Regions from separate parts of the Streptomyces sp. NBC_00223 genome, predicted to be linked through region 1. Evidence: predicted binding sites of a transcription regulator. Region 1 holds the regulator's gene; the other holds the start of a gene.

Region 1 (4,210 bases):
GCGGCCAGCGCCTCGGCGGGCGAGGTGACGGTGACCACGGTGTACGTGCCCGCCTTCGCGAAGGCTTCGAGCACGGCGCGGTCGGGGCAGCCGAAGGTGAAGCTGACCACCGGGACGGGGTCCTCCAGGAGGATCGCGACCTTGGCGTCGTAGCCGTCGTCGCCGCCCGTGTCGGGGTCGCCGAGAGCGGTGGCGTACCAGGCGGCCTCTCCGGCGAGCTGTTCCGCGTACACGGCGACGGCGGAGGGGTCGACGGTGTCGGGCTGCGGCATGAACAGGTTCACGCCGAACGGCTGCGAGCTCAGGTCGCGCAGCTGGCGGATCTCCTCGTACATCGCCTCGGACGTCTTGTACCCGGCGGCCAGGAAGCCGAGGCCCCCGGCCGCGCCGACCGCGGCGGCGAGCCGCGGGTTCGACGGGCCGCCGGCCATCGGCGCCTGGACGATCGGGTACGCCGAGAAGGAGGGGAGGGCGGTTTGCGGGGGCATGCGGCCATCGTGCCATGCGCCCCCACGAACAGTTCGCGCCCCCACCCGGCGGGACGCCGGGGTCCGCCCCGCAACCCCGCGCCGGGGACGAAGGGCACCCCCTTCAAACCCGCCGCAACGGCGAGACGCTGGACGCCGCAGCCCGGCGGCGCCCAACCGCCCCGCACGGCACCGCCGGACCACACCGCCGTGGCTGAGCACCGTCGCGGCGGAAAGAGGGGGACGCACGGCCCCCACCACCCCCGCGCCGGGGCAGGGCAAGGGGCGCTCCTTTGAACCGCCGCAACGGCGAGACGCTGGACGCCGCAGCCCGACGGCGCCCAACCGCCCCGCACGGCACGCGGAACACCGGGCCCCGCCCGGAACGGCACCGCCGGACCACGCTGCCGTGGCTGAGCACCGTCGCGGCGGAAAGAGGGGGCCGCACGGCCCCCACCACCCCCGCGCCGGGGACGAAGGGCGCCCCCCTTCAAACCCGCCGCAACGGCGGGAAGCGAAACGCCGCAGCCCGGCGGCGCCCAACCGACCCGCACCCGGGACACCGGGCCCCGCGCCGGCGCCGTCGCCGAACTCCCCGCCGTGGAACGGATCAGCGGCCGTTGAACGCGTCCTTGAGGCGGGAGAAGAGCCCCTGCTGCCCGGGGGCGAACTGCCCCGTGGGCCGCTCCTCCCCCCGCAACTGCGCAAGCCTCCGCATCAGATCCTCCTGCTCCGCATCCAGCTTGTGCGGCGTCACGACCTCGACGTGCACGACGAGATCCCCGCGCCCGCCCCCGCGCAGATGCGTGATGCCCCGCTGATGCAGCGGGATCGACTGCCCGGACTGCGTGCCCGGCCTGATGTCGATCTCCTCCAGCCCGTCCAGCGTCTCCAGCGGGCACTTCGTGCCGAGCGAGGCCGCCGTCATCGGGATGGTGACCGTGCAGTGCAGGTCGTCACCCCGCCGCTGGAAGACCGGGTGCGGCACCTCGCGGATCTCGACGTAGAGATCACCGGCCGGCCCGCCGCCGGGCCCGACCTCGCCCTCGCCCGCGAGCTGGATCCGCGTGCCGTTGTCGACCCCCGCGGGGATCTTGACGGTGAGCGTCCGGCGGGACCTGACCCGCCCGTCACCCGCGCACTCCGGGCACGGCGTGGGCACGACCGTGCCGAAACCCTGGCACTGCGGGCACGGCCGCGACGTCATGACCTGGCCCAGGAAGGACCGGGTGACCTGCGAGACCTCACCGCGGCCGCGGCACATGTCACAGGTCTGCGCGGAGGTGCCGGGCGCGGCACCCTCCCCGTTGCAGGTGCCGCAGGTCACGGCCGTGTCGACCTGGAGGTCCTTGGTCGTGCCGAAGGCGGCCTCGTCCAGCTCGATCTCCAGCCGGATCATCGCGTCCTGGCCGCGCCGGGTCCGCGACCGCGGCCCGCGCTGCTGGGACTGCCCGAAGAACGCGTCCATGATGTCGCTGAAGTTGCCGAAGCCCGCGCCGCCGAAGCCCGCGCCGCCGCCACCGCCGGTGGAGGAGAGCGGATCGCCGCCGAGGTCGTAGACCTGCTTCTTCTGCGGGTCGGAGAGCACCTCGTACGCGGCGTTGATCTCCTTGAAGCGCTCCTGCGTCTTGGGGTCCGGGTTGACGTCCGGGTGCAACTCGCGGGCGAGTCGGCGGAACGCCTTCTTGATCTCGTCCGGGCCCGCGTCGCGGCGCACGCCGAGTACGGCGTAGTAGTCCGTGGCCACCTACGACTCCGCCAGGATCTGTCCGACGTAACGTGCCACTGCGCGTACCGCTCCCATCGTTCCGGGGTAGTCCATGCGGGTCGGTCCGACCACGCCGAGTTTGGCGACTGCCTCGTCGCCCGAACCGTAGCCGACCGCCACCACTGAGGTGGAGTTCAGGCCCTCGTGAAAGTTCTCATGACCGATCCGTACGGTCATGGTGGAGTCCTCGGTCTCGCCGAGGAGTTTGAGGAGCACCATCTGCTCCTCGAGTGCTTCGAGCACCGGCCGGATCGTCAGCGGGAAGTCGTGGTGGAACCTGGTCAGATTCGCCGCGCCGCCCAGCATGATCCGCTCCTCCTTCTCCTCGACGAGGGTTTCCAGGAGGGTGGCGAGCACACCGGCGACGGCCGGCCGGTCGTCCGGGTCGAAACTCTCCGGAAGATCCTGCACCAGCGGCGGCACATCGGCGAAACGGCGGCCGATGACCCGGCTGTTGAGCCGGGCCCGCAGATCCGCGAGCACGATCTCGCCGACCGGCCCCGGGCAGTCGATCAGCCGCTGCTCGACCCGGCCGGTGTCGGTGATCAGGATGAGCATGACACGGGCGGGCGCGAGCGGGAGCAGTTCCACATGGCGGACCGAGGAACGGGTCAGCGACGGGTACTGCACGACCGCGACCTGCCGGGTGACCTGGGCGAGCAGCCGTACCGTACGGGCCACCACGTCGTCGAGGTCGACCGCGCCCTCCAGGAAGTTCTGGATCGCGCGGCGCTCGGCGGAGGACAGCGGTTTGACGCCCGCCAGCTTGTCGACGAAGAGCCGGTAGCCCTTGTCGGTGGGGATACGGCCGGCGCTGGTGTGGGGTTGGGCGATATAGCCCTCGTCCTCCAGCACGGCCATGTCGTTGCGCACGGTGGCCGGGGAGACACCGAGCTGATGGCGCTCGGTGAGCGCCTTGGACCCGACCGGCTCCTCGGTGCCGACATAGTCCTGGACGATGGCACGCAGCACCTCAAGCCTGCGTTCGCTCAGCATCGCGCACCTCCTGCCGTGGGACCTCGATCGCCTCGCCTGGCACTCCACTATTTCGAGTGCCAGCTTTCCCGCAGCCAGTGTACGGCGAGGCGGCAAGGGGTCGGCAAGACCGGCTCCCGTACGAATGGGGCACGGCGATAGCGTCGGCTCGTGGAATCTGAGGAACCCGCGGAAAACACGGCGGCAAACACGGAGGAGCCGGGCGCCGGCGGCTCGGTCTGGGAGCACGTGGCGATCGGGGTGGCCCGGCGCCGGCTGCCGCATCTCGACGTGACGATCGGCCTGGTCGTGGGCGCGGACGCGGTGCTGCTGATCGACACCGGTTCCACCCCGCGGGAGGGCGCGGAGCTGCGCGGACAGGTCGAGGCGCTGACCGGGCGCGCGGTGACCCATGTGGTGCTCACCCACGGCCACTTCGACCATGTCGGCGGCACGTCCGCCTTCCCGGGCGCCGAGGTGTACGGGCACACGGCGCTGGACGGCTTCCTGCGCCGCGGGCGGGACACGATGAGCACGGCGGCCGTGCGGTACGGCACCGATCCGCGGGAGGCGGCCGAGGCGGCGCGGACCCTGGTCCTGCCGACCCGTACGGTGCTCGGGGAGCTGGCGCTCGACCTCGGCGACCGCCCGGTGCGGCTGGTGCACCCGGGCGAGGGGCACACCGGGCACGACCTGGTGGTGTACGTGCCGGGCGCGACCGACAGCGACCCCGCGGTGGTCTTCTGCGGCGACCTGGTCGAGGAGTCCGGCGAACCGCAGGCCGACGAGGAGGCGGTGCCGGCCCGCTGGCCCGGCACACTGGACGCGCTGCTCGCCCTCGGCGGGGAGACCGCCCGCTATGTGCCGGGCCACGGCGCGGTGGTGGACGCGCGCTTCGTCCGGGCCCAGCGGGACGCGCTGACGGCCCGTTTCGGGGGTACGGCGTAGCCGCGTCGCTACGATCGCCCTCATGCGCAGCAGGAGTTACGACCCGGATCTG
Region 2 (4,210 bases), 770 kb from region 1:
CACGCCGGACCTGCCCGGGCCTCCGCCGACGTGGGTCAGTCCCGGCGCGCGACCGTGATGATCTCCCGGCTCGCGTCGCCGATGGCACCGCGCTGCCAGTCGCCGTACTGCGCCTCGACCCCGAAGCCCGCCTCGGCGAGAAACGCGTTGAGCGCCGGCACGTCGAGGAAGCGCAGGGCCGCCCGGTCGATCCGAAGCACCCCGCCATCGCGCCGGGCCGAACCGCGGGCCGGGCCTGAGCCGGGCAAAGCAAGGGCGGCGCCCCCTTCCGTGGAAGGGGACGCCGCCCGGGTACTGCCGGTTGGGCTGCTGATCGCGAGATCAGAAGTCCATGTCACCGCCGGGCATGCCGCCCGGAGCCGCGGCGGCCGCCTTCTCGGGCTTGTCCGCGATGACCGCTTCGGTCGTGAGGAAGAGCGCGGCGATCGACGCGGCGTTCTGCAGCGCGGAGCGCGTGACCTTCGCCGGGTCGATGATGCCCTCGGCGATCATGTCGACGTACTCGCCGGTCGCGGCGTTGAGGCCGTGGCCGATCGGCAGGTTGCGCACCTTCTCGACGATGACGCCGCCCTCAAGACCACCGTTGACGGCGATCTGCTTCAGCGGGGCCTCAAGCGCGAGCTTGACGGCATTGGCACCGGTCGCCTCGTCGCCTTCGAGCTCCAGCTTGTCGAAGACCGCGGACGCCTGGAGCAGGGCCACGCCACCACCGGCGACGATGCCCTCCTCGACGGCGGCCTTGGCGTTGCGCACCGCGTCCTCGATGCGGTGCTTGCGCTCCTTGAGCTCGACCTCGGTCGCCGCGCCCGCCTTGATGACGGCCACGCCGCCGGCCAGCTTGGCCAGACGCTCCTGGAGCTTCTCGCGGTCGTAGTCCGAGTCGCTGTTCTCGATCTCGGCACGGATCTGGTTGACCCGGCCGGCGACCTGGTCGGCCTCGCCGGAGCCGTCCACGATCGTGGTCTCGTCCTTGGTGATGACGACCTTGCGCGCGCGGCCGAGCAGGTCCAGGCCCGCGTTCTCCAGCTTGAGGCCGACCTCCTCGGAGATGACCGTGCCACCGGTGAGGATGGCGATGTCGCCGAGCATGGCCTTGCGACGGTCACCGAAGCCCGGGGCCTTGACGGCGACGGACTTGAAGGTGCCGCGGATCTTGTTGACGACCAGCGTGGACAGGGCCTCGCCCTCGACGTCCTCGGCGATGATCAGCAGCGGCTTGCCGGACTGCATGACCTTCTCCAGCAGCGGGAGCAGGTCCTTCACCGAGGAGATCTTGGAGTTGACGATCAGGATGTACGGGTCGTCGAGCGACGCCTCCATACGCTCCAGGTCGGTGGCGAAGTAGGCGGAGATGAAGCCCTTGTCGAAGCGCATGCCCTCGGTGAGCTCAAGCTCAAGACCGAAGGTCTGCGACTCCTCGACGGTGATGACGCCTTCCTTGCCGACCTTGTCCATGGCCTCGGCGATCAGCTCGCCGATCTGGGTGTCGGCGGCGGAGATGGAGGCGGTCGAAGCGATCTGCTCCTTGGTCTCCACGTCCTTGGCCTGCTCCAGCAGGGCGGCGGAGACGGCCTCGACGGCCTTCTCGATGCCACGCTTGAGGGCCATCGGGTTGGCGCCGGCCGCGACGTTGCGCAGACCTTCCTTGACCAGGGCCTGGGCCAGGACGGTCGCGGTCGTCGTGCCGTCACCGGCGACGTCGTCGGTCTTCTTCGCGACTTCCTTGACCAGCTCGGCGCCGATCTTCTCGTACGGGTCCTCGAGCTCGATCTCCTTGGCGATGGACACACCGTCGTTGGTGATCGTGGGGGCGCCCCACTTCTTCTCAAGGACGACGTTGCGGCCCTTGGGGCCGAGAGTGACCTTGACGGCGTCGGCGAGCTGGTTCATCCCGCGCTCGAGTCCGCGCCGCGCCTCCTCGTCGAACGCGATGATCTTAGCCATTGTGAAGTGTCCTCCGCGGACTGGGGGTTCCCCCACCGAGGCAGGGGGCGGTGGATCGGACCGTGTGGCGCCCGCGACGGACGGCCAGTCGTACGCCGGTTCCTTCCCGGCGCCCGAACGGGCCTCACCGACCCGGTCCTGTAGCACTCTCACTCGGAGAGTGCTAACGCCAATGATTAGCACTCACCCCCATCGAGTGCAAGCGCCCCCGGTCGGTTTCCCGCCCCCCGGACGGCCCGCGAACGGCCTCCGGGCGCCCGCCGAACGGTCTCCGGGCGACCCCTCGACGACCCCCGAACGGCCCCGAGGGGCGCCCCCGGAAGACCCCCGGAACGCACCCCCGCGCGCACGCACAGCACGCACAAAGGGCCCGCACCCGGTGAGGTGCGGACCCTTCATGCGTGAGTACGTCGCGTCGATGGCCGAACGCGCCGGGATGTCAGCCTGCCAGTCGGACCATGTCCGCCTGCGGCCCCTTCTGACCCTGCGAGATCTCGAACTCGACTCGCTGGCCTTCTTCGAGGGTGCGGTAGCCGTCCATCTGGATCGCGCTGTAGTGGACGAAAACATCCGCACCACCGTCGACCGCGATGAAGCCGTAGCCCTTCTCCGCGTTGAACCACTTGACGGTGCCCTGAGCCATTCCTAACTCCCCTATTACTGGCCCTATCGCGGCCCCGCACTCCGCGGGGCCGGGTCAGACCTCACCTCACGAAGTACCCCTTACCATCGGCAGGTTGGGGACCCTGTGAGGCGTGCGCCGGAACGCGTCGACCGCGGCTGAATGTATCTGCACGGATGCCCACTGCAACAGGTCAATCGGACGAGAATTCTGGGCCCGATCCATCGGAAATACCCCAGGAAAAAACGATAATGCGGGGCATCTCGGGCCAGACAAAAGGGGACCAAGGGAATATTACGACCATGAATTTGGCGATAAATCGCCGCACCAACCTCAGCGGCGTCTCACTTGCCCCTGGCAACTGTACAACTTTTCAACTACCCCGGGAGACACGGGTGCCCCGCCCACCCAAAGGGGTGAACGGGGCACAAACCGGAAGAACCGGAGCGGACCGTGTCAGCCGCCGGCAACCGCCGGAATGATCGACACGCTGGCGCCTTCCGGCACCGCCGTGGCAAGGCCCTCGGAAAAGCGGACGTCGTCGTCGTTGACGTACACATTCACGAAACGCCGGAGCTTTCCGGCGTCGTCGAGAACACGGGCCGAAATACCCGCGTGATTCTTCTCCAGCGACTCGATGACCTCGGCGAGCGTCGAGCCCTCGGCCGGCACTTCGGCCTGGCCGCCGGTGTAAGTACGGAGAATGGTGGGGATACGTACAGAAGCACTCATGCGAGGCCAGCCTCTCGGAACGCGTCAAGGGTCGGGCGAATGGTCGCGGTCGGTCCGGTGGTCGGCGCCACCGCGTCCAAAGTCTTCAGGCCGTCGCCCGTGTTGAGCACGACGGTCTCGGCGGCCGGGTCGAGCTGTCCGCTGTCGATGAGCTTCTTCAGCACGCCTACGGTCACCCCGCCGGCGGTCTCACCGAAGATGCCCTCCGTGCGGGCCAGCAGCTTGATCGCGTCCACGATCTGCTCGTCGTTGACGTCCTCGACCGCGCCGCCGGTCCGCCGGGTGATGTCCAGGACGTAGGGCCCGTCCGCCGGGTTGCCTATCGCCAGCGACTTCGCGATGGTGTCCGGCTTGACCGGGCGTACGACATCCTGGCCGGCCTTGAACGCCGTCGAGACCGGGGAGCAGCCCTCGGCCTGGGCGCCGTAGATCCGGTAGGGCTTCTCCTCGACCAGGCCGAGCTTGATCAGCTCCTGGAGACCCTTGTCGATCTTGGTGAGCTGGGAGCCGGAGGCGACCGGGATGACCAGGTTGTCCGGCAGCCGCCAGCCGAGCTGCTCGCAGATCTCGTACGCCAGGGTCTTGGAGCCCTCGCCGTAGTAGGGCCGCAGATTGACGTTGACGAAGCCCCAGCCCTCGCCGATCGGGTCGCCGATCAGCTCGGAGCAGAAGCGGTTCACATCGTCGTACGAGCCCTCGATGCCGACCAGGTCGCCGCCGTAGACCGCGGCCATGACGACCTTGCCGGTCTCCAGGTCGTGCGGGATGAACACGCAACTGCGCAGGCCCGCCCGGGCGGCCGCGGCGCCGACCGCGCCGGCCAGGTTGCCGGTGGAGGAGCAGGACAGCGTGGTGAGGCCGAAGGTACGGGCGGCCTCAAGGGCGATGGCGACGACCCGGTCCTTGAAGGAG

What was found. Region 1 encodes HrcA, which represses chaperone genes, less so after heat shock. Its sites were predicted from a motif close to TTNGCACTCNGNNNNNCNGAGTGCNAA; they were not measured.
Region 2: groL (chaperonin GroEL) is a predicted target of HrcA. The motif match lies at 2,085-2,111, and genes of this name have one in related genera.

What each region holds. Positions count from the first base shown of each region.
Region 1 covers NZ_CP108109.1:2,427,802-2,432,011, forward strand. Annotated here, with positions in the region: gene OHA30_RS10175 (nitronate monooxygenase) at 1-488, opposite strand, end outside; gene dnaJ (molecular chaperone DnaJ) at 1,078-2,214, opposite strand; gene hrcA (heat-inducible transcriptional repressor HrcA) at 2,215-3,231, opposite strand; gene OHA30_RS10190 (MBL fold metallo-hydrolase) at 3,460-4,158, shown strand; gene OHA30_RS10195 (DUF3097 domain-containing protein) at 4,181-4,210, shown strand, end outside.
Region 2 covers NZ_CP108109.1:3,197,109-3,201,318, forward strand. Annotated here, with positions in the region: gene OHA30_RS13340 (hypothetical protein) at 36-200, opposite strand; gene groL (chaperonin GroEL) at 322-1,944, opposite strand; gene OHA30_RS13350 (cold-shock protein) at 2,384-2,587, opposite strand; gene OHA30_RS13355 (MoaD/ThiS family protein) at 3,023-3,298, opposite strand; gene thrC (threonine synthase) at 3,295-4,210, opposite strand, start outside.